Azospirillum sp. TSH100: one gene and its partner. The protein of the gene in region 1 interacts with the protein of each later gene in a pairwise test. Links are inferred from orthologs where the notes say so. Each region holds a gene or a part of one and is shown on either strand. Other genes may lie near its edges.

What was found.
Region 2: the proteins of E6C72_RS26290 (region 1) and E6C72_RS27595 interact in binary tests that used the Escherichia coli proteins (3 or more experiments, as listed by UniProt). The link is inferred for Azospirillum sp. TSH100 from one-to-one orthologs.

The regions. Positions count from the first base shown.
Region 1 is NZ_CP039638.1:192,671-202,789, reverse strand. Bases 3,799-6,704 are described here. They hold E6C72_RS26290 (TonB-dependent siderophore receptor), read right to left. Parts: upstream 6,397-6,704; coding sequence 4,201-6,396; downstream 3,799-4,200. Other genes in these bases: E6C72_RS26285 (efflux RND transporter periplasmic adaptor subunit), read left to right, coding at 6,679-6,704; E6C72_RS26295 (PepSY domain-containing protein), read right to left, coding at 3,799-4,157. Outside these bases: E6C72_RS26305 (aspartate aminotransferase family protein), read left to right, coding at 1-1,220; E6C72_RS26300 (CoA-acylating methylmalonate-semialdehyde dehydrogenase), read left to right, coding at 1,269-2,768; E6C72_RS31870 (hypothetical protein), read right to left, coding at 2,845-3,021; more of E6C72_RS26295, read right to left, coding at 3,018-3,798; more of E6C72_RS26285, read left to right, coding at 6,705-8,046; E6C72_RS26280 (multidrug efflux RND transporter permease subunit), read left to right, coding at 8,043-10,119. UniProt on the Escherichia coli protein: Involved in the uptake of iron in complex with ferrichrome, a hydroxamate-type siderophore. Binds and transports ferrichrome-iron across the outer membrane.
Region 2 is NZ_CP039638.1:473,669-483,794, reverse strand. What follows is about bases 3,812-6,724. They hold E6C72_RS27595 (energy transducer TonB), read left to right. Parts: upstream 3,812-4,804; coding sequence 4,805-5,644; downstream 5,645-6,724. Other genes in these bases: E6C72_RS32570 (PepSY domain-containing protein), read left to right, coding at 6,143-6,724; E6C72_RS32575 (PepSY-associated TM helix domain-containing protein), read left to right, coding at 5,679-6,170; exbD (TonB system transport protein ExbD), read left to right, coding at 4,380-4,808; exbB (tonB-system energizer ExbB), read left to right, coding at 3,812-4,374. In the rest of the region: E6C72_RS27630 (cyclopropane-fatty-acyl-phospholipid synthase family protein), read left to right, coding at 1-1,007; E6C72_RS27625 (DUF3833 domain-containing protein), read left to right, coding at 1,024-1,551; E6C72_RS27620 (nuclear transport factor 2 family protein), read right to left, coding at 1,514-1,960; E6C72_RS27615 (SDR family NAD(P)-dependent oxidoreductase), read right to left, coding at 1,957-2,724; E6C72_RS27610 (hypothetical protein), read right to left, coding at 2,780-3,034; more of exbB, read left to right, coding at 3,403-3,811; more of E6C72_RS32570, read left to right, coding at 6,725-6,901; E6C72_RS27585 (hypothetical protein), read right to left, coding at 6,932-7,426; E6C72_RS27580 (phosphatase PAP2 family protein), read right to left, coding at 7,535-8,212; E6C72_RS27575 (D-2-hydroxyacid dehydrogenase family protein), read right to left, coding at 8,328-9,281; E6C72_RS27570 (phosphoribosylaminoimidazolesuccinocarboxamide synthase), read right to left, coding at 9,297-10,126. UniProt on the Escherichia coli protein: Interacts with outer membrane receptor proteins that carry out high-affinity binding and energy dependent uptake into the periplasmic space of specific substrates such as cobalamin, and various iron compounds (such as iron dicitrate, enterochelin, aerobactin, etc.).

The DNA of each region.
Region 1 (10,119 bases):
GCGCCTGGTACTGGGACGCGCAGGGCCGCAAGATCTATGACAGCCTGTCCGGCCTGTGGTGCAGCGGCGCCGGCCATTGTCGCCGCGAGATCGCCGACGCGGTGGCGCAGCAGATCGCCACGCTCGACTACAGCCCGGCCTTCCAGTACGGCCACACCGCCGCCTTCAAGCTGGCGCACAAGCTGGCCTCGATGACGCCGGCCGGGCTCGACCATGTCTTCTTCGTCAATTCCGGGTCGGAGGCCGCCGACACCTCGCTGAAGATGGCGCGGGCCTATTGGCGGATGAAGGGGCAGCCGGCCAAAACCAAGCTGATCGGCCGGGTGAAGGGCTATCACGGCGTCAATTTCGGCGGCACCAGCCTGGGTGGCATCGTCGGCAACCGCAAGCTGTTCGGCATCGGCGTCGATGCCGACCACCTGCCGCACACCCTGCTGCCGCAGAATCTGTTCACCAAGGGCATGCCGGACGAGGGCGCCCATCTGGCCGACGCGCTGGAGGATCTGGTGGCGCTGCACGACGCCTCCAACATCGCCGCGGTGGTGGTGGAGCCGATGGCCGGGTCGGCCGGCGTGCTGCCACCGCCCAAGGGCTATCTCCAGCGCCTGCGCGAGATCTGCACCAGGCACGGCATCCTGCTGATCTTCGACGAGGTCATCACCGGCTTCGGCCGCATGGGCACCGCCTTCGGCGCCGATTATTTCGGCGTCGTCCCCGACATCATGAATGTCGCCAAGGGCCTGACCAACGGTGCGGTGCCGATGGGTGCCGTGGTCGCCAGCCGCGAGATCTACCAGACCTTCATGGACAATGGCGGGCCCGAGTATCTGGTGGAGTTCCCGCACGGCTACACCTATTCCGCCCACCCGGTCGCCTGCGCCGCCGGCCTCGCCGCGCTGGAGCTGTTCGAGCGCGAGAAGCTGGCCGACAAGGCCGCGGCGCTGATGCCGCATTTCGAGGGGCTGATCCACGGGTTGAAGGGGCTGAAGAACGTCGCCGACATCCGCAACTGCGGCCTTGCCGGCGCCGTCACCATCGCGCCCCTGCCGGGCGAGCCGGCCCGCCGTCCCTACGAGATCGCCATGAAGTGCTGGGATGCCGGCTATTACGTGCGCTACGGCGGCGACACCCTCCAGTTCGGCCCGCATTTCATCAGCGAGCGCGAGGATCTCGACCGTCTGTTCAACGTCGTCGCCGACGCGATCCAGGCGACCGCGTAAGGGCCACGGCGTAAGAACCTCCACACGCGACATTCCGGGAAAAGCCCCATGCCCATCGTTCCGCACCTGATCGGCGGCAAGACCGACGCCCCCGCCGGCAGCCGTACCGCCGACATCGTCAACCCCGCCACCGGCGAGATCGCCGGCCAGGTGGCGCTCGCCAGCCGCAAGACGGTCGAGGAGGCGATCGCCGCCGCCGAGGCCGCCTTCCCGGCCTGGCGCGCCACGCCGCCGGCCAAGCGCGCCCGTGTCATGTTCCGCTTCAAGCAGCTGCTGGAGGAAAATGCGCAGCGCGTTTGCGCCCTGATCACGGCCGAGCACGGCAAGGTGCTGGACGACGCCTTCGGCGAGCTGACCCGCGGCATCGAGAATGTCGAATATGCCTGCGGCGTGCCGGAGCTGCTGAAGGGCGAGTTCTCCAAGAATGTCGGTCCCAGCATCGACAGCTGGTCGGAATTCCAGCCGCTGGGTGTCGTCGCCGGCATCACGCCCTTCAACTTCCCGGCGATGGTCCCGCTGTGGATGTACCCGATCGCCATCGCCTGCGGGAACACCTTCATCCTCAAGCCGTCGGAGCGCGACCCCAGTGCGGCCCTCTACGTCGCCCAGCTGGCCGAAGAGGCCGGCCTGCCGCCGGGCGTGCTGAACGTCGTCAACGGCGACAAGGAGGCGGTGGACACGCTGCTGACCGACCCGCGGGTGCAGGGCGTCAGCTTCGTGGGTTCCACCCCGATCGCCGAATACGTCTATGCGACCGCCAGCGCCCACGGCAAGCGGGTGCAGGCACTGGGCGGGGCCAAGAACCACGCCATCGTCATGCCGGACGCCGACCTCGACAACGCGGTCAGCGCGCTGATGGGGGCGGCCTACGGCTCCTGCGGCGAGCGCTGCATGGCGATCTCCGTCGTGGTGGCGGTGGGCGACGAGGTGGCCGACCGGCTGCGGGACAAGCTGTCGGTGGCCCTGCGCGACCTCAAGGTCGGCGCCGGCACGTCCGCCGGCTGCGAGATGGGGCCGCTGGTCACCCGCGCCCATTACGAGAAGGTGAAGGCCTACGTCGACCAGGGCGTCGCCGAGGGCGCCGAGCTGGCGGTGGACGGCCGCGGGCTGGTGGTGCCCGGCCATGAGAACGGCAATTTCCTGGGCGGCTGCCTGTTCGACCGCGTCACCCCCGACATGACCATCTACCGCGAGGAGATCTTCGGCCCGGTCCTCTGCCTCGTCCGGGTCAAGACGATGCAGGAGGGCATGGACCTGATCGACGCCCACGAATACGGCAACGGCACCTGCCTGTTCACCCGCGACGGCGAGGCCGCCCGCTATTTCAGCGACATGATCAAGGTCGGCATGGTCGGCATCAACGTGCCGCTGCCGGTTCCGGTCGCCTATCACAGCTTCGGCGGCTGGAAGCGGTCGCTGTTCGGTGATCTGTCGGCCTATGGCCCGGACGGCGTGCGTTTCTACACGCGGCGCAAGACCGTCACCCAGCGCTGGCCGGCCGGCGGCGTCCGCGAAGGCGCCCAGTTCGCCTTCCCGTCGATGAAGTAAGGACCTGCGAGAATGGGGCGGCGGCGAGGACGGCAGGCCGCCGCCTCGCCGCCGCTTCCAAGCCCACCGTCACGGTTCAGGCCACCCTGCGCCCTGGCCATTGCCGCCACAGCTTGACGGCGCAGACGGCCAGCGGCACCGACAGGGTCGCCCAGCACAGCCAGTCCCAAAAGCCGTCGCCCAGGATGGCAGCGGCCAGCCCGATGACGGACAGCACGGCCAGCGCGGCCGGAATGCGCCAGACTCCGCTCATGCCTTGCTCCCCAGTTTGGCACCGGATGCAGTCCTGTCCGATGCCGACCGCGCCCGCGGCCGTTTCAGCCAGACGACGAAGCCGGTCACCGTCACCACGCCGGTGACGATGGTGAACAGCGCCCAGATGATCTGCAAGGGCAGCCCGCCGTAATCGCCGAAATGGAACGGCCCCGACAGCATCAGCACCGTCATGTACCAGGGCGTGCCGGCCGCCTCGGCGACCACGCCGGTCTCGGCATCGACCAGTGCGACGCTGAGCAGCCTCTGGGTCAGTTCGGTATGACCGCGCACCAGCACGCTGAAATGGCGGCTGCCGGCATATTCGTTGCCGGGATAGGCGATGAAGGCCAGATCCTTGCCGGGAAAGGCCGCCAGCCCGGCCGCGGCCACTTGGTCGATCGACACCGCCGGCCCCGTCATCGGCTCCGGATGGCGGGCGGTCATCGCCGCCAGCTCCGTCTTCTGCCAATAGCCGGTGATCAGCGGCGAGAAGGACAGGATGGCGCCGGTCAGACCGACGACGAAGGCCCAGACCAGAGTCGCGACGCCGAACAGGTTGTGCAGGTCGATGTTGCCGATGCGGGTTCCCCGGCCGAAGCGCAGGATGCCGAAGGCCAGCTTTTTCATGAAGGGGCCGTAGACGACCAGCCCGCTGACCGTGCTGACCACGAACAGCAACCCCATCACCCCGACGAACATCTGGCCGGCGAAACCGGTGAACAGGTCGACATGCAGTTTCAGCAGGAAGCCGACCAGCGTCTCCTCCGGCTGCTTCAGCATCTGGTTGGCCCCGGTGAAGCCGTTCAGCACCACCCAGCGCCCCAGCTCGAAGCCGCGGTCCTCCGGCTTGCTCAGATAGATGTAGTTGACCGCCTTGTCCTCCGCATCAAAGGACAGCAGCTTCGGCACCAGGGCCGGGTCGGCCTTCTGCGCGATGTCGACCAGCGACTGGAGCGGCAGGCGGGCCTGCCCCTCCGCATAGCTGCTGTCGAGCTCCTCCCCCATCAGATGCTGGATCTCGTGGTGGAACACCAGGATCAGCCCAGTGACGCAGAGGATCAGCAGGTTGGCCGAGCAGATCAGGCTGGTCCAGCGGTGGACGAGGCGCCAGCCCCGCAGGCTCGCAGGCGTCATGACGGCTTCCTTTGCCAAGGGGGAAGGAGGGACGGCACGATGCTTACCAGCGGTAGCGCAGGCCGGCGGTCACCGTCCGCCGATAGCCGTAGGCGCACCAGTCGCCGTAATAGCAGGAGGCGACATACTCCTTGTCGAACAGGTTCTTGCCGTTGACGGTGACCTCCGCCCCCTGGAGCTTCGAGGACAGGGCGCCCAGGTCGTAGGACACGGTGGCGTCCACCAGGGTGAAGGACGGCACCTTGAAGGTATTGGCGGTGTTGACCGTGCTGCCGGTGTAGCGCAGGCCGGCGCCGACGCCGAGGCCGGTCAGCGGGGTGCCCTCCGGCATGTGGTACATCGCCCAGGCCGACGCCTGATGGCGCGGCACCGCCGCCAGGCGCTTGCCCTCCAGCCCGCTGTTGTCCTTGGTGTATTTGGTGTCGAGGTAGGTGTAGGCGCCGATCAGCTCCAATTCCTTGGTCACCCCGACCTTGGCCTCCAGCTCGATGCCGCGCGACCGCGCCTCGCCGGTCTGGACGGAAAAGCCGGGGTGGGCGGGGTCGCTGGTCAGCAGGTTGCTGCGGGTCAGGTCGAAGGCCGAGACGGTGAACAGGCTGCTCAGGCCGGGCGGCTGGTACTTCACGCCGACCTCGTACTGGGTGCCCTCCTCCGGCTTGAAGGGGGTGCCGGCGAAATCGACGCCGCTGCTGGGCGTGAAGGATTCGGCATAGCTGACATAGGGGGCGATGCCGTTCTCGAAGACATAGGTCAGGCCGGCGCGGCCGGTCCAGGCCTGATCGGACTGGGTGCTGCTGCCATTGGCGGTGGTCGAGGTGGTCTTCGCCCAGTCGCGACGTCCGGCGACCGTCAGGATGAAGCCGCCCAGCTTCATCTGGTCCTGCAGATAGACGCCGGTCTGCCGCCCGTCGATGTCGGTGCGGCTGACCGCCGGCGGGGTGATGGCGATGCCGTAGACCGGGTTGAACACGTCGAGCGACGGCGCCAGCCCGAAGCCGGCGGTGTAATGGCCGTCCAGCCGCTGGTGGTCGACACCGGCCAGCAGGGTATGGCCGACCGGACCGGTGGAGAAGCGCCCTTCGATCTGATTGTCGAAGGCATAGGCGTTCATCTCCTCCCGCGAGGTGGCGATGCCGCGGTAGAGGGTGCGGTTGTCGGCGTCGAGGCCGTTGGCGTACAGGCTGTCGTAGGCGACCTTGGCGTTCAGCCAGCGCCCGTTCAGCCGCATGGTCCAGACGTCGCTCAGCTTCTTGTCGAAGGCATAGCCGACCGAGGCCTGACGGCGGTCGAACTTCTCGTAATTCGGATCGCCGTCATAGAAATCGACCGGGATCTTGCCCAGCGGGTTGGACAGCACCGTGCCCTGCGGCGGGATGCCGCCATAGGAATTGCCCTTCGGGTCGTGCTGGTAGAAGCCGAGCAGGGTCAGGCTGGTCTCGGCATCCGGCCGCCAGGTGAAGGACGGGGCGACGGCGATGCGCTCGTTCTCCGTCATGCGGATCTGGCCGTCCTCGCTGAGGCCGACGGCGGTCAGCCGGTAGAGGAACTTGCCGTCCTTGTCGATCGGGCCGGAGAAGTCGGCGGTGCCGCGCCAGTGGTTGTCGGTGCCGTATTCGATCCCGACCTCGTTCAGCGCTGTCGCCGTCGGGCGCTTGCTGACCTGATTGATCAGGCCACCGGCCTGCGCCTGCCCGTACAGAACGGAGGTCGGGCCCTTCAGCACCTCCGCCCGCTCCAGCAGATAGGGATCGATCTGCGACGCCGCGTAATAGAGCGACTGGAGCTTCAGCCCGTTCAGATAGGTGTCGGCATCGAAGCCGCGGATCTTCAGCTGGTCATAACGGGTCGCCACCGCGCCGCGGGTCTCCGCCGTGACGCCCGAGGTGTAGCGCACCACCTGATTCAGTGTCTGCGCGTTCTGGTCGCGGATCTGGTCGGACGGAATGACCGAGATCGACTGCGGTGTCTCGATCAGCGGGGTGTCGGTCTTGGTGCCGGTCGCCTGCTGGTTGGCGACATAGCCGGTCACCGGCGACAGCGCCGTCTCCCCCTGCCCGGTCACCGTCACCGCCGGAATCTGCATCGCGGCACCGTCTGCCCCGGCAGCGCTTTGCCCCCCGGCATTCTGCGCTCCCGCCACCTGGGCCACCGCCACTGCCGGCACCATCAGGCCGCCCAGCACCATGACGCCGAACGCCGCCCCTCGCGACATCCGGCCGCCGTTCACTCTTCTCTTCACCTGATTGCCCCCAGCACGAATAAGAATCATTCGCATTTCTGAATCGTCTTAGTGCAAATGATTCTTAAGTGCAACGCCTATTCGAGTATGCGAAGCGACAATCGGATCGAGTTTCTCCTCCCCCTTCGGAAGGGAGGAATACTCCGCCATCTGCCCATCCGAAAAATCCTTCGCCCCCTCCGACGAATCCGCACCGCCGCCCCGTATCAGGGACGGACAGAAAGATCGGGTCGGCCGAACGCGCCGTCCGGTCAAGCGTCGGGGCAAGCGTCGGAACAGGTCATGACGATTCGTTGGAAGCCGGTGGTCACCGGCGTTGTTCTTGCCGGACTGGTCGGCGGCGTCGGCTATGCGGTTCAACAGAAGCTGGCGGCTCCGGCGGCGACGCAATCCGCCGGCCCCGGGGGCCAGCCCCCCAGCCCGCGCGGCGCTGCTCCCGGCGGCCCGCGCAACAGCGTGGTGGCGGTGCAGGCCGGCACGGTGGCGCGCGAGGATGTGCCGATCTGGTTCGACGGCATCGGCACGGTCCAGGCCTTCAACACGGTTACCGTGCGCGCCCGCGTCGATGGCGAGCTTCAGCGCGTCTCGCTCCAGGAGGGCCAGCTGGTCAAGGCCGGCGACCTGCTGGCAACCATCGATTCCCGCCCGCTCCAGGCCCAGCTGGCCCAGGCGGTCGCCAAGAAGGCGCAGGACGAGGCACAGCTCGCCAACGCGCGGCGCGACCTGGAGCGCAACATGGGGCTGAAGGAATTCGCCTCGCGCCAGACGGTGGACACCCAGCGCGCCCTGGTCGCCCAGTACGAGGCGCAGATCCGCGCCGACGAGGCGGCGATCGAGGCGGTGCAGGTCCAGCTGAACTACACCACCGTCACTGCCCCGCTCAGCGGCCGCATCGGCCTGCGCAACGTCGACCAGGGAAACGTGGTGCGCGCCAGCGACCAGAGCGGCATCGCAACCATCACGCAAATCCAGCCGATCGCCGTGCTTTTCACCCTGCCGGAGAAGCAGTTGCAGGCGGTTCTGGCCGCCCAGGCGCAAGGGCCGGTGACGGTGGAGGCGCAGGACCGCGAAGGCCGCCGCGTGCTCGACACCGGCAAGCTGTCGGTGGTGGACAATCTGATCGACACCGGCACCGGCACCATCCGCCTGAAGGCCGAGATGCCCAACGACCCGCAGAAGCTGTGGCCGGGACAGTTCGTCAATGTCCGCCTGCTCTCCACCATCCGCCGCGGCGCCACCACCGTGCCCTCCACTGTGGTGCAGCGCGGACCGCAGGGCACCTATGCCTACGTCATCAAGGACGACCTGACGGTGGAACAGCGCCCGATCAAGGTCGCCCGCCAGGAGGAGAACAAGGCCATCATCGACGAGGGCCTGACCCCCGGCGAGCGGGTGGTGGTGGACGGCCAGTACCGCCTGCAACCCGGCTCGAAGATCCGCATCGTCGAACCCGTCGCCTCTGCGGCTCCCGCCGGCACCACCCCCGTCGCCGCACCGGAAGCCGGCCCCGCCGACCGGCCGCCCAACCAGCCGCATGACCCCGCGGCGCGCGAGGAGCGGCGGCGCGAACGCCAGCAGCAGCGTGAGAACAGCGGAAGCGGCAACGCTCCCGTCCCCTCAGGACCGCGTGAGGGGCGGCAGCCCTCATGAACATCTCCGCCCCCTTCATCCTGCGGCCGGTCGCCACCGGGCTGCTGATGCTGGCGGTGGTGCTGCTGGGCCTGCTGGGCTACAGCACCCTGCCGATCTCCTCGCTGCCGACGGTCGATTTCCCGACGGTGCGCGTCACCACCCAGCTGCCGGGCGCCGCACCGGAGGTGATGGCATCGTCCGTCACCGCTCCGCTGGAACGCCAGCTCGGCCAGATCGCCGGCATCGCGTCGATGGTGTCGACCAGCTCCTTCGGGCTGTCGGTCATCACCCTGCAATTCGACCTGACCCGCGACATCGACGCCGCCTCGCAGGACGTGCAGTCGGCAATCAGCGCCGCATCCGGCACGCTTCCCAAGGGACTGCCCAATCCGCCGGTCTACGACAAGGTCAACCCGGCCGACACGCCGATCATGGTGCTGGCCCTGAGTTCGGAGTCCCTGCGGCTGGAAACCGTCAGCGACGCCGCCGACACGCTGCTGGCGCAGAAGCTGTCCCAGGTCGACGGCGTCGGCTATGTCGGGATCGAGGGGGGCCTGCGCCCCGCCGTCCGCGTGCAGGTCAACCCGGCCGCCGTCGCCGGTCTCGGCCTGACCTTGGAGGATGTGCGGACCACCATCACCCAGGCCAACGTCAACGCGCCGAAGGGCAGCTTCGACGGCCCGCGCCAGTCCTGGTCCATCGGCGTCAACGACCAGATCGAGAATGCCGCCGCCTACCGCCCGATCATCGTCGCCTACAAGAATGGCGGCCCGGTACGGCTGACCGACATCGGCACCGTGGTCGATTCGGTGGAGAACACCCGGCTGGCGGCGTGGCATGACGGCAAGCCGGCGGTGCTGCTGAACGTGCTGCGCCAGCCCGGCGCCAACATCATCGACACGGTGGACCGCATCCGCAAGCTGCTGCCCTCGCTCCAGGCCAGCCTTCCGCCGCAGATCCACATGGCGGTGCTGACCGACCGGACCGAGACCATCCGCGCCTCGGTGGTGGACGTGCAGAAGACGCTGGTGCTGACCGCCGGGCTGGTGGTGCTGGTGATCTTCCTGTTCCTGCGCAAGGCCTGGGCAACGGTGATCCCGGCGGCGGCGCTGCCGCTCTCGCTGATCGGCACCTTCGGCATCATGGCGCTGTGCGGCTTCAGCCTCGACAATCTGTCGCTGATGGCGCTGACCATCGCGTCCGGCTTCGTCGTCGACGACGCCATCGTCATGATCGAGAACATCGTCCGCTACATCGAGGAGGGCGAAAAGCCATTGCAGGCGGCTCTCAAGGGCGCCCGCCAGATCGGCTTCACCGTGGTGTCGCTGACCCTGTCGCTGATCGCGGTGTTCATCCCGCTGCTGTTCATGGGCGGCGTGGTCGGCCGGCTGTTCCGCGAATTCGCCATCACGCTGTCCATCGCCGTGCTGGTGTCGGCGGTGATCTCCCTGACGCTGACGCCGATGATGTGCGCCCGCCTGCTGAAACCCGAAACGGAGACCAAGCCCAACGGCCTGTTCCGCTGGACCGAACAGGGCTTCGACGCGCTGCTGAACGGCTATGCCGCCTCGCTGCGCTTCGTCCTGCGCCACCAGCCGGCGACCCTGCTGGTCACCATCGCCACGCTGGCCGCCACCCTCTACCTCTACACGGTGGTGCCCAAGGGCTTCCTGCCGCAGCAGGACACCGGCGTCATCATCGGCGTCACCGACGCCGCCCCCTCCATCTCGGTCAAGGCGATGGCGGAGCGCCAGCGCGAGGTCGCCGACATCGTCCGCCGCGATCCCGACGTGGCTGGCGTCGCGAGCTTCGTCGGCACCGGCACGGTGAACGCCACCACCAACACCGGCAACCTGACCATCGCGCTGAAGCCGCGCGACCAGCGCACCTCCTCGGCGGAGGAGATCATCGCCCGCCTGCGCGCCGCCACCGGCGACCTCAAGGGCGTGTCGCTGTTCATGCAGGCGGTGCAGGACGTGCAGATCGACAGCCGCGTCAGCCGCACCCAGTACCAGTATGTCCTTCAGGACGCCGACCCGCGCGAGCTGGAGAACTGGACTCCGCGCCTGCTGGAGGCCTTGCGCGCCCGGC
Region 2 (10,126 bases), 280 kb from region 1 along the record:
TGGGCGGCGATATCGGCATGGCGGAGGCCTATGGCGACGGGCTGTGGCGCACCGGCGACCTGCCGGCGCTGATCGAGCTGGCGATCCGCAACGAGGCGGAGCTGGGCAGCGGTCTGGACGGCAGCCTGCTGGCCGGGCTGGTCAACCGGCTGTTCCACCGCAGCCGTGCCAACTCCCGCCGCGGCAGCCGCCGCAACATCGCTTTCCATTATGATCTGGGCAACGGCTTCTACCGGCTGTGGCTCGACCCCGGCATGACCTATTCCTCCGCACTGTACGAGCGCGAGGACCAGAGTCTGGAGGACGCGCAGGAGGTCAAGATCGCCCGCGTCGCCGACCTGCTGGATCTTCGGCCCGGCCATCGGGTGCTGGAGATCGGCTGCGGCTGGGGCGGCATGGCGGAGCATCTGGCTGGCCGCCGCGGCGCCTCGGTCGTCGGGCTGACCCTGTCGGCCGAGCAGCTGGCCTTCGCCCGCGACCGCATGGACGGCGCCGGGCTGGCCGCACAGGCCGATCTGCGGCTGATGGACTATCGCGATGTGGGCGGCAGCTTCGACCGCATCGTCTCGATCGAGATGATCGAGGCGGTGGGGGAGGAGCATTGGCCGCGCTACTTCGCCACCCTGCGCGACCGGCTGCTGCCCGGCGGGGCGGCGGTGGTCCAGGCGATCACCATCGACGACGCCCGATTCCCGGCCTACCGCCGCAATTGCGATTTCATCCAGCGCCACATATTCCCCGGCGGTCTGCTGCCCTGCCCGTCGGTCCTGCGCGCCGAGGCGGAGCGCGCCGGGCTGGTGGTCGACCATGTCGAGACCTTCGGCGCTTCCTATGCCCGGACCTGCGCCGAGTGGCGGCGTCGCTTTCTGGAGGCCGCGCCGCAGGTGGCGGCACAGGGCTTCGACGAGCGGTTCCGCCGGCTGTGGGATTATTACCTCGCCTATTGCGAGGCAGGCTTCCGCGCCGGGACCATCGATGTCGGGCTCTGGCGTTTCCGCAAGCCGTGAGCGGAGGGCGCCTGAGATGAAGATTGAGGATTTCGCCGGCCGGACGCCCGAGTTGCGGATCGAGGAGTATTTCGCCGGGCGCACCCATGCCTGGGGGGTGTTCGAGGACCGGTTCGGCACGCTGCGCCGCAGCTTCACCGTCGAAATCGACGGCCGGTGGGACGGCCGGGAGCTGATGCTGGACGAACGCTTCGTCTATGCCGACGGCGAGACCGACCGCCGGGTCTGGCGCATCGCCAGGACCGGCGACGGCCTCTATGAGGGGCGGGCCGACGATGTGATCGGCACGGCGTCCGGTCGGTCGGTCGGCAATGCGCTGAACTGGACCTACGAGATGGCGCTGAAGGTCGGTGGCGACCGCTGGCGCGTGCGGTTCGACGACTGGATGTGGCTGCAACCCGGCGATGCGCTGATCAACCGGGCCAATGTCTATCGCTGGGGGCTGTGGATCGGCACGGTCAGCCTGTTCTTCCTGCCCGAAGGCCGGCTGGCGCTGCCGGAGGCCGTCAATCCGGCGGAAAGGCGCCCAGCCGCCGCCGAATGAGGCGCAAGGGCGCGCCCAGCAGCGGCAGGCGCAGATAGACGTGCTCGCCGGAATCCCAATGGTCGATGTGTTCGGCCACCCGACCGTCGGCGGCCTGCCGCACCTCGCTGGTGCCGATCACGTCCAGGCGGCCGATGCCGGTCACCGTTGCCTCGAAGCGCCAGCGCAGGATCGCCAGATCGGCGGCGAACAGCCGGTGGGTGACGGTGAAGCGCAGGTCGCGGCAGCCGTCCAGCGTGTGGACCAGCACCGCGCGCACCGCGTCGCGGCCATGGGCGTCGTTGAAGGGGTCGCGGAAGCGCACTTCCGGCACCGTCAGCGCCGGCAGCCGGTCCAGCCTGTCATGGCTGAGCGTCTCGAAGAATTGGGCCCAGGCCTCCAGCCCGGCGTTCCGCGGATCGTCCGTCATGTTCCCGTCGCCTTGCGCACCAGGGGGAAATAAAGCCGATAGGGCAGGCAGCGCGCCAGCTTCAGCTTGCGGGTGAAGCGCCGGGGGAAGCTGATCTCGAAGCGGTCGCCGTCAAGCCCCTCGGCCAGTTCGCGGGCCGCGTCCTCCACCGCCATCAGGTCCGGCATGGAAAAGCGGTTGCGGGCGGTCAGCGGCGTGTCGACGAAGCCGGGGCAGACCAGTTGCAGCTTGATCCCGGCACGATCGCAGTCGGGCTTCAGCGATTCGCACAGGTTGATCAGCGCCGCCTTGGTCGGGCCATAGGCCGCCGCCGTCGGCAGGCCGCGGTATCCGGCGACCGAGGCGACCACCGCCACCTGCCCGCGTCCCCGCGCCCGCATGCGCGGCAGCAGCGCCTCCAGCCCATGGACGACGCCCATGTAATTGACCTCCAGCAGCCGGCGGGCGGTGTCGGCGGAGAAATCCTCCAGCGACATCGGGATGTGGGTGCCGGCGTTCAGCACCGCCCGGTCGATTGGTCCCAGCCGGCTTTCTATCGCTTCGACAGTGGCGGCGGTCGCCTTGCGGTCCGTCACGTCCAGCGGGAACATCCGCATGCGGTCGGGCACCAGTTGAACGGCGGCCGTCAGATCCTCGACCGTTCGGGAGGACAGCGCGACCGAAGCCCCGCCCGTGGCGAGATGGATCGCCAGCGCCCGGCCGATGCCGCTGCCGGCCCCGGTGATCCAGGTAACGCCGTTCGAGCCGGCCTCCGTACCATCCATGGCGTGTGCTCCGCACCGTTTCCCCCGAGCGGTACGCGGCCGGGACTCCGCCGGATCACCAGATGCGGCGGGCCAGTTGGTCGCCCTGCCCGGACAGATCACGCATCAGGGCGCGGGCCTCCTCCTCGCCGGTCCAGTGGGCGACGGACGCGATGCCGTCGGGGGTGTCCGTCGCACCCTCGCGGCCACCGCCGACGTCGTCCGGCATGCCGAACACCTGTCCAGCGCGTGCCTCGACCACCGCGAAACGGCCATCGCAGGCCACCAGTCGGAAGCTGCCCTTTTCCTCCACCACCGAAACCGTGGTCATCGGCCCTCTCCTTGGCGTTGTCTTGACCGCCGGTTCAACCGCTGCGGAAGCCGGAAGGTTGCGCAACGCCGAGATTCTTCGCGACAGCCGGGGGGAGTTGGTGGTATTGAGACTTATTCGCACTTGGTTGCTGCTGCCATTCCCGCGTCCTTTACAGTTCGTGCGGCCAACAAAATCGCGGCCGAGCAGCGCCGAATTCCCACAAAAAACGAATGACTCGCCGCTGGGTGCGGTCGATTTTCAGTGCGAGTGCGACTCATTCGCATTATAACCGCGGTGGGGTATCTGCTCCGGGGCATTGCTCCGGAGTGCCATCGGGTTTTTGCATCGCGCGTGCCGGGCACGCGCCGAGGGGGAGTTGGACCGCCATGCCGACATCGTATCGCCACCGTCCTGTCCTGGCCGCCATGTTCGCCGGCGCCGGGATGCTGATGGCCGGCGCCGTCCGGGCGCAGGAGGCCGCCGCGCCGGCCGCCGCCATGCCGTCGGTGGGGCCGTCGGTGGGGCCGGTAGCGGGGCCGGGGGTGGCGCAAGGGGCGGCGCAGGGCGTGCCGGACGCTGCGGCGGCGCTCGCCTCCCTGCCGCACGACCTGTCGCCCTGGGGCATGTTCATGACGGCCAGCCCCGTGGTGCAGGCGGTGATGGTCGGTCTGGCGCTCGCCTCGGTCGTCACCTGGACCATCGCCATCGCCAAGACGGTGGAGCTGTCGTCCGCCAAGCGCAAGGCGCGGGCGGCGCTGGCGATGCTGGAGGACTCCCGCTCGCTGTCGCAGGCGGCGGAGCGGGTCGGTTTCAGCCAGGGCACGGCGGGGATGCTGATCCGCGCGGTGGTGGCGGAGACCCATCTGTCGGCCGACGCGCCGTCGCGCGACGGGCTGATGGACCGTGCGGCCTCGCGGCTGGAGCGGATCGAGGCGGCGGCCGGCCGGCGCATGGCGCGCGGCACCGGCATCCTCGCCACCATCGGCTCGACCGGTCCCTTCATCGGCCTGTTCGGGACGGTGTGGGGCATCATGACCAGCTTCATCGGCATCTCCAAGGCGCAGACCACCAACCTCGCCGTCGTGGCGCCGGGCATCGCCGAGGCGCTGCTGGCGACCGCCATCGGCCTGGTCGCCGCCATCCCGGCGGTGGTGGTCTACAATGCGTGCAGCCGCGCCATCGGCGGGCACAAGGCGCAGTTGACCGACGCGTCGGCCGCCGTGCTGCGCCTGCTGAGCCGCGACATCGACCGCCACGCCCTGCCGCGGCCTCATGCGGTGCAGGGCCATGCCGTGCCGGGCCATGGTGTCCAGAGCCATGGTGTTCAGGGCCACGGCAATTCCCGTGCGGCGGAGTGACGGCGATGGGTGCGCGCCTCGGCTCCGGCAACGACGATGATCTGACCGAAACCCATGAGATCAACGTCACGCCCTTCATCGACGTCGTCCTCGTCCTGCTGATCATCTTCATGGTCGCGGCCCCGCTGGCGACGGTTGACGTTCCGGTCGACCTGCCGGCCTCCACAGCGACGCCGACGCCACGGCCGGACAAACCGCTGTTCCTGACCATCCAGGCCGACAAGACGCTGTCGCTGGGCGAGACCACGACGACCAGGGAGGCTCTGGGCACGGCACTGGACGCCGCCACCCATGGCGACAAGACCCAGCGCGTCTTCCTGCGCGCCGACAAGACGGTGGATTACGGTGCGCTGACCGAGGTGATGAACAGCCTGCGCGCCGCCGGTTACCTGAAGATCGGCCTCGTCGGGCTGGAAACGGCGCCCGCCCCATGAGCGCCGCCTTCGACCACGGCATTGTCGACTGGTCGGCCGGGGACGACGAACGGCCGGCGCGCGGGGCATTCCGCTGGGGTGGCGCCCTGATGCTGGCGCTGGGCGTCCATGCCGCGGCCGGTGTCGCGATGGTCGCCTGGCATGTGCCGGTCACGCGATCGGAGGCTGAACCGCCGGCCGTGCTGCTGGAACTCGCCCCGCTGCCGGTCACCCCGCCTGAACCGCCGCCGGCCATCGACATTCCCTTGCCGGAACCGATGCCGGAGCCGGTGATCGAACCGCCGCCACCCGAGCCCGAACCGGTCGTGGAGGAACCGCCCCCGCCGCCGGAGCCGCCTCCCGTGGTCGAGCCGGAGGTCGTGCTGCCCAAGCCTCCGCCCGAACCGCCGAAGCCCAAGCCCGAGGTGAAGAAGGAAGCGCCGAAGCCGAAGCCGGAGAAACCGAAACCGCCGCGCCCGGTGGTGGCCCAGCCGGTGCAGCAGGCTCCGGTGGCGGCCCCGCCCGCTCCGGCGCCCGCTCCTGCCGCCGCGGCACCTGCGCCCAGCCGGGCGGTGCCGACATGGCAGGGCCGGCTGCTGAGCCATCTGGAACGGCACAAGCGTTACCCGCGCGCCGCCCAGGCCCGCCGGCAGGAGGGTGTCGCCCAGGTCCGCTTCGTCATCGATCGCGAGGGGAATGTGCTGTCGGTCCAGCTCGACCGCAGTTCCGGCGTCAGCGCGCTGGATGAGGAGACGGTGGAGATGGTGCGCCGCGCCTCCCCCCTGCCGGCCCCGCCGGAGGAGATGGCGAAGGACCGCATCGAGCTGGTGGTTCCGGTCCAGTTCTTCATCCGCTGATCCGTCCAGCCGCCTGTCCCGTCAGAGCCCGCCCATGGCCAACGCCAGCAAGCCGCGCAGCCAGCGCCCGTGGTACCGTACGCTTCAGACCGTCCATCTGTGGGTCGGGCTGATCCTCTGCCTTCCGCTGGTCGTCCTCGGCATCACCGGATCGATCCTGGTGGTGGACGAGGAGTTGCGTGGCCTGACCGGCGATGCGCCGGCCATTGCCGACGGGCCGATGCAGCCGGTCTCCGCCATCCTGGCTGCCGCCCGCGCCGCCGCACCGGCTGGGACGCAGCCGGGCTTTCTGGTCCTGCCGGACGAGCCCGGCCATCCTGCGACCGTCCGTCTGGTCACCGCGCGCGAGCGCGGAGGGGAACGGCTGCAAGGGGCGCAACCGGGTGCGCCGCAAGCGCCGCAGCAGGGGCCGGTCGGCATGCTGGCCATCGACCCGGTGTCGCTGGCGCTGGTGGGGGCGCCGATCCGGCCCAGGCCTCCGGCGGCTTCCTGCGCACGGTGCACCTGCTGCACGGCAATCTGCTGATCCGCGACCGCAGCGGCCGCGAACTGGTCGGCTGGCTTGGCGTGGCGATGCTGGTGCTGGGCGTCAGCGGCCTTGTCCTGTGGTGGCCCCGGCCGGGCCGCTGGAAGGCCGCCTTCACCGTCAAGGCCGGCGCCCGTGGCCTTCGCCTGCACCGCGATCTGCATGGCGCGGTCGGCATCTGGTCGCTGCCGGTCTTCCTGATCGTCAGCTTTTCCGGCGTCTATCTCGCCTTTCCGCAGACGCTGGGGGCGGGGGTGTCGTCGGTCCTGCCGGCCCGCGACCTGCGCGCCGCCGTGACGGTGCAGCCGGTGAAGGGAGCGGCCCCCATCGACGTCGACCGCGCGGTCGCTTTGGCGCGCGAGGCGATTCCGAGGGCTGATCTGCGCTCCGTCTCGCTGCCGATCCGGCCGGATCAGGCCTACCGGATCGGTCTGGCCCCGGTTGGACGGGCGCATGGCGCACCCGCCGCGACGGTGTTCGTCGATCCCTGGACCGCGCAGGTCGCCGAGGTTCGCGATCCGGCCGGTTACAGTGCCGGCGAGACGGTGATGGCGTGGCAGCGCCCGCTGCATGCCGGCGAGGGTCTGGGACCGCTGTGGAAATGGGCGGTCTTCCTGTCCGGGATTTCGCCGCCGCTGTTCGCCGTCACCGGCACGCTGATGTGGTGGCTGAAGCGCAAGGCCCGCCGGGGCAAGGACGCCGAGCGCGCGGCGGCACTGGCGGCGGGGTGAGCGGAGACTCCCGCCGCAGGAGACAGCCCGTCACTCCAGCGTCGGTTCCACCCGCCGGCCGACCCGCCGCTGCGAATCGACGGCGGCGCGCAGGCGGTCGCGGGCGGCGCCCCGGCTGCCGGCGGTGGCCGCCGGGCGCAGGCCGTTCAGGGCGGCCAGGAAATTGGTGCCGGCGCGGCCCTTCGGTTCGTTGACCAGCCGGGCCGGCAGCGCCGGGATTTCCTGCGTCACCACATCGCGGTCGGCGTCGCTCCCCGCCATATCCGCCGCCTTCGCCTGGGCGCGGGCCTGCTGCGCCTCAACCCGGGCGCGGGCGACGATGCGTTCGCGCAAATCCACATCCAGCGTGCGGAACACGCGCGAGGCCTCGTTCAGTTCATTCTCCCGCCCGCTGTCCAGCGTCCGCTTCAGGGCGTTGGCCAGCAGGCGGCATTCCAGGACGCCGGGCACCCGTTCGCGCTCCACCGCACGGGCGAGGACGCCGACGGCTTCAAGGGTTTCGCGGTCGAGTGTGCCCTGGGGCATGGTACGGCCTGATCCGAATGGGTTAGCGCCGACACTATCGGTTGGTAAGCGTCCTTATTCAACCCGCTTGTTAACCTTTTGTGCGATGCACCCGGATCAGCGCCGGCATCAACGCCCGGCGCTCGCTTCCGGCCGGTCCTGCTCCACGGCGCCGCGGCGTTGCAGCCACTCGGCGATCATCCAGCAGAAGGCCGCCCAGGCGGCGCCGACGCTCCAGCCCGCCAGCACGTCGGTCGGCCAGTGGACGCCGAGATAGACGCGGCTCGACCCGATCACCAGCGTCAGCAGCATCGCCCAGGTCAGCAGATAGGCCTTGGTCCGCCGGCCCTCGACGAACTGGGTCAGCAGGGCGCCCAGCGTCAGGTAGACCACCGCCGACTGCATGGCGTGGCCGCTGGGAAAGCTGGCGGAGATCACCTCGTCGCCATGGGGCACCAGATCGGGGCGGGCGCGGTCGAACAGCATCTTCAGCACCGTGCTGAGCGTCCCGCCGCCGCCGACCGACACCAGAACCAGCAGGGCGGCCGCCCGCTTGTGCAGAAGCAGCAGGAAGCCCAGCGTGGCGACGGTCAGCAGGGCGAGGATGGTGGTGCTGCCGAGCGAGGTGATGTCGCGCGCCACCCGGGCCAGCCACCAGGGGCCGCCGGGCTGGTCGGGGTTCAGCGGGTCGCGCAGCGCCAGCAGGATGCGCTTGTCGAAGGCGGTGGTCTCACCCTCCATCACCTCGCCGGCCAGTTCGACGAAGCCGAACAGCAGGCCGGCGATGACCGAAAGGCCGACCAGCATGCCCAGCTGATGCCGGCTCAGCCTCGCCCAGAAGCCACTTTTGCCAAAACCGTTTCCACCGCTGCTCCCGCCCCCTTCGCTTCGGCTCACCCGCACCCTCCATCCCTGTTGCCGTTCAGGCGGGAGAGAGCAGCCGCACCGGTGAGCCGGCCGTCCAGGCCAGGATGTCCTCCAGGGCGTCGCGGTAGAACACCGCGTAATTCTCCCGCGTCACATAGCCCAGATGGGGCGTCAGCACGGTGTTGGGAAGGTCGAGCCAGAGGCTGTCTTTCGGCAGAGGCTCGATCGGGAAGACGTCGATGCCGGCGCCGCCGATATGGCCGTGGCGCAGCGCTTGGACCAGCGCCGCCTCGTCCACCAGCCCGGCGCGCGAGGTGTTGACGAAGAGCGCGGTCGGCTTCATGGCGCCGATCTCCTCCGCGCCCACGACGCCGCGGGTGCGGTCGCTCAGCACCAGATGGACGCTGACCACGTCGGAGGTCGCGAACAGCTCGCGCTTCTCCACGCGGGTCACGCCCGCTTCCGCGGCGCGTTCGTCGGTCAGATTGGGGCTCCAGGCCACCACATCCATCCCGAAGGCCTGACCGACCCTGGCGACCTTGCTGCCGAGCTTGCCCAGGCCGACCAGACCCAGCCTCTTGCCGCCGAGATCGCCGGTCAGGCCGGTCTGCCAGCGGCCCTCGCGCAGGGCCCGCTCCTCGGTCGGGATGCGCTTGGCCAGCGCCAGGATCAGGCCCCAGGTCAATTCGGCCGTGGGGGCGCCGACCATGCGGGTGCCGCTGACCGGGATGCCGCGGGCGGCACAGGCCTTCAGGTCGATGGCGTTGTTGCGGGCGCCGGTGGTGACCAGCAGCTTAAGGTTCGGCAGCCGGTCGATCAGGGAGGCGGGGAACGGTGTGCGTTCCCGCATGATGACCAGCACGTCGAAGGGCTCCAGCGCCGCCGCCACCGCCTGCTCGTCCCCGAGCGGTTGCTCGAAGACCGTCAGGCTGCTTCCCGCCGGAAGCTGCGACCAGTCGGCGAGGTCGCGGGCGACCCCCTGGTAGTCGTCGAGAATGGCGACACGCATGGAGCCCTCCCCGTCTTACTTGGTGAAGTAGGGCGCCAGATTGGCGCGGATGCGGTCCAGCACCGGGACGGCGGTCGCCGGCACCTCGAACGGCTGGCCGGTGATGGTCTCGCCGGCTTCGATATAGACGCGGGCGGCTTCCAGAACGACGTCGCCGGGGATCTCCGGAATGTCCTGGGTGTAGGGATCGCAGCGGGCGACCACCCAGTTGCGGACGAAGTCCTTGTCGAAGCTTTCCGGCTTCTCGCCGGCCTCGAACCGCTCCTGATAGCTGGCGGCGAACCAGTAGCGCGAGCTGTCCGGGGTGTGGATCTCGTCCGCCAGCAGGATGTTGCCGTCCTCGTCGAAGCCGAACTCGTACTTGGTGTCGACCAGGATCAGGCCGCGCTCCGCCGCAATCTTCTGGCCGCGGGCGAACAGGGCCAGCGCCTTGTCCGACACCTCGTCCCACTGGGCGCGGGTCAGCAGGTTGCGCTCGACGATCTCGGTCGCGGTCAGTTCCTCGTCGTGGCCGGCATCGAAGGCCTTGGTGGTCGGCGTGATGATCGGGGTGCCGAGCTTCTGGTTCTGGCGCAGCCCGTCCGGGAAGATGTGGCCGTACATCTCGCGCCGGCCCTGCTTGTACATCGACCAGATCGAGGTGCCGGTGGTGCCTGCCATATAATCGCGGACCACGACCTCGACCGGCATGATGGTCAGCCGCTTCGCCACCACCACGTTGGGATCCGGATATTCCAGCACGTGGTTCGCGCAGATGTCCTTCGTCGCCTCGAACCAGAAGCGGGCGGTCTGGGTCAGCACCTGCCCCTTGAAGGGGATGGCGGTCAGGGCGCGGTCAAAGGCCG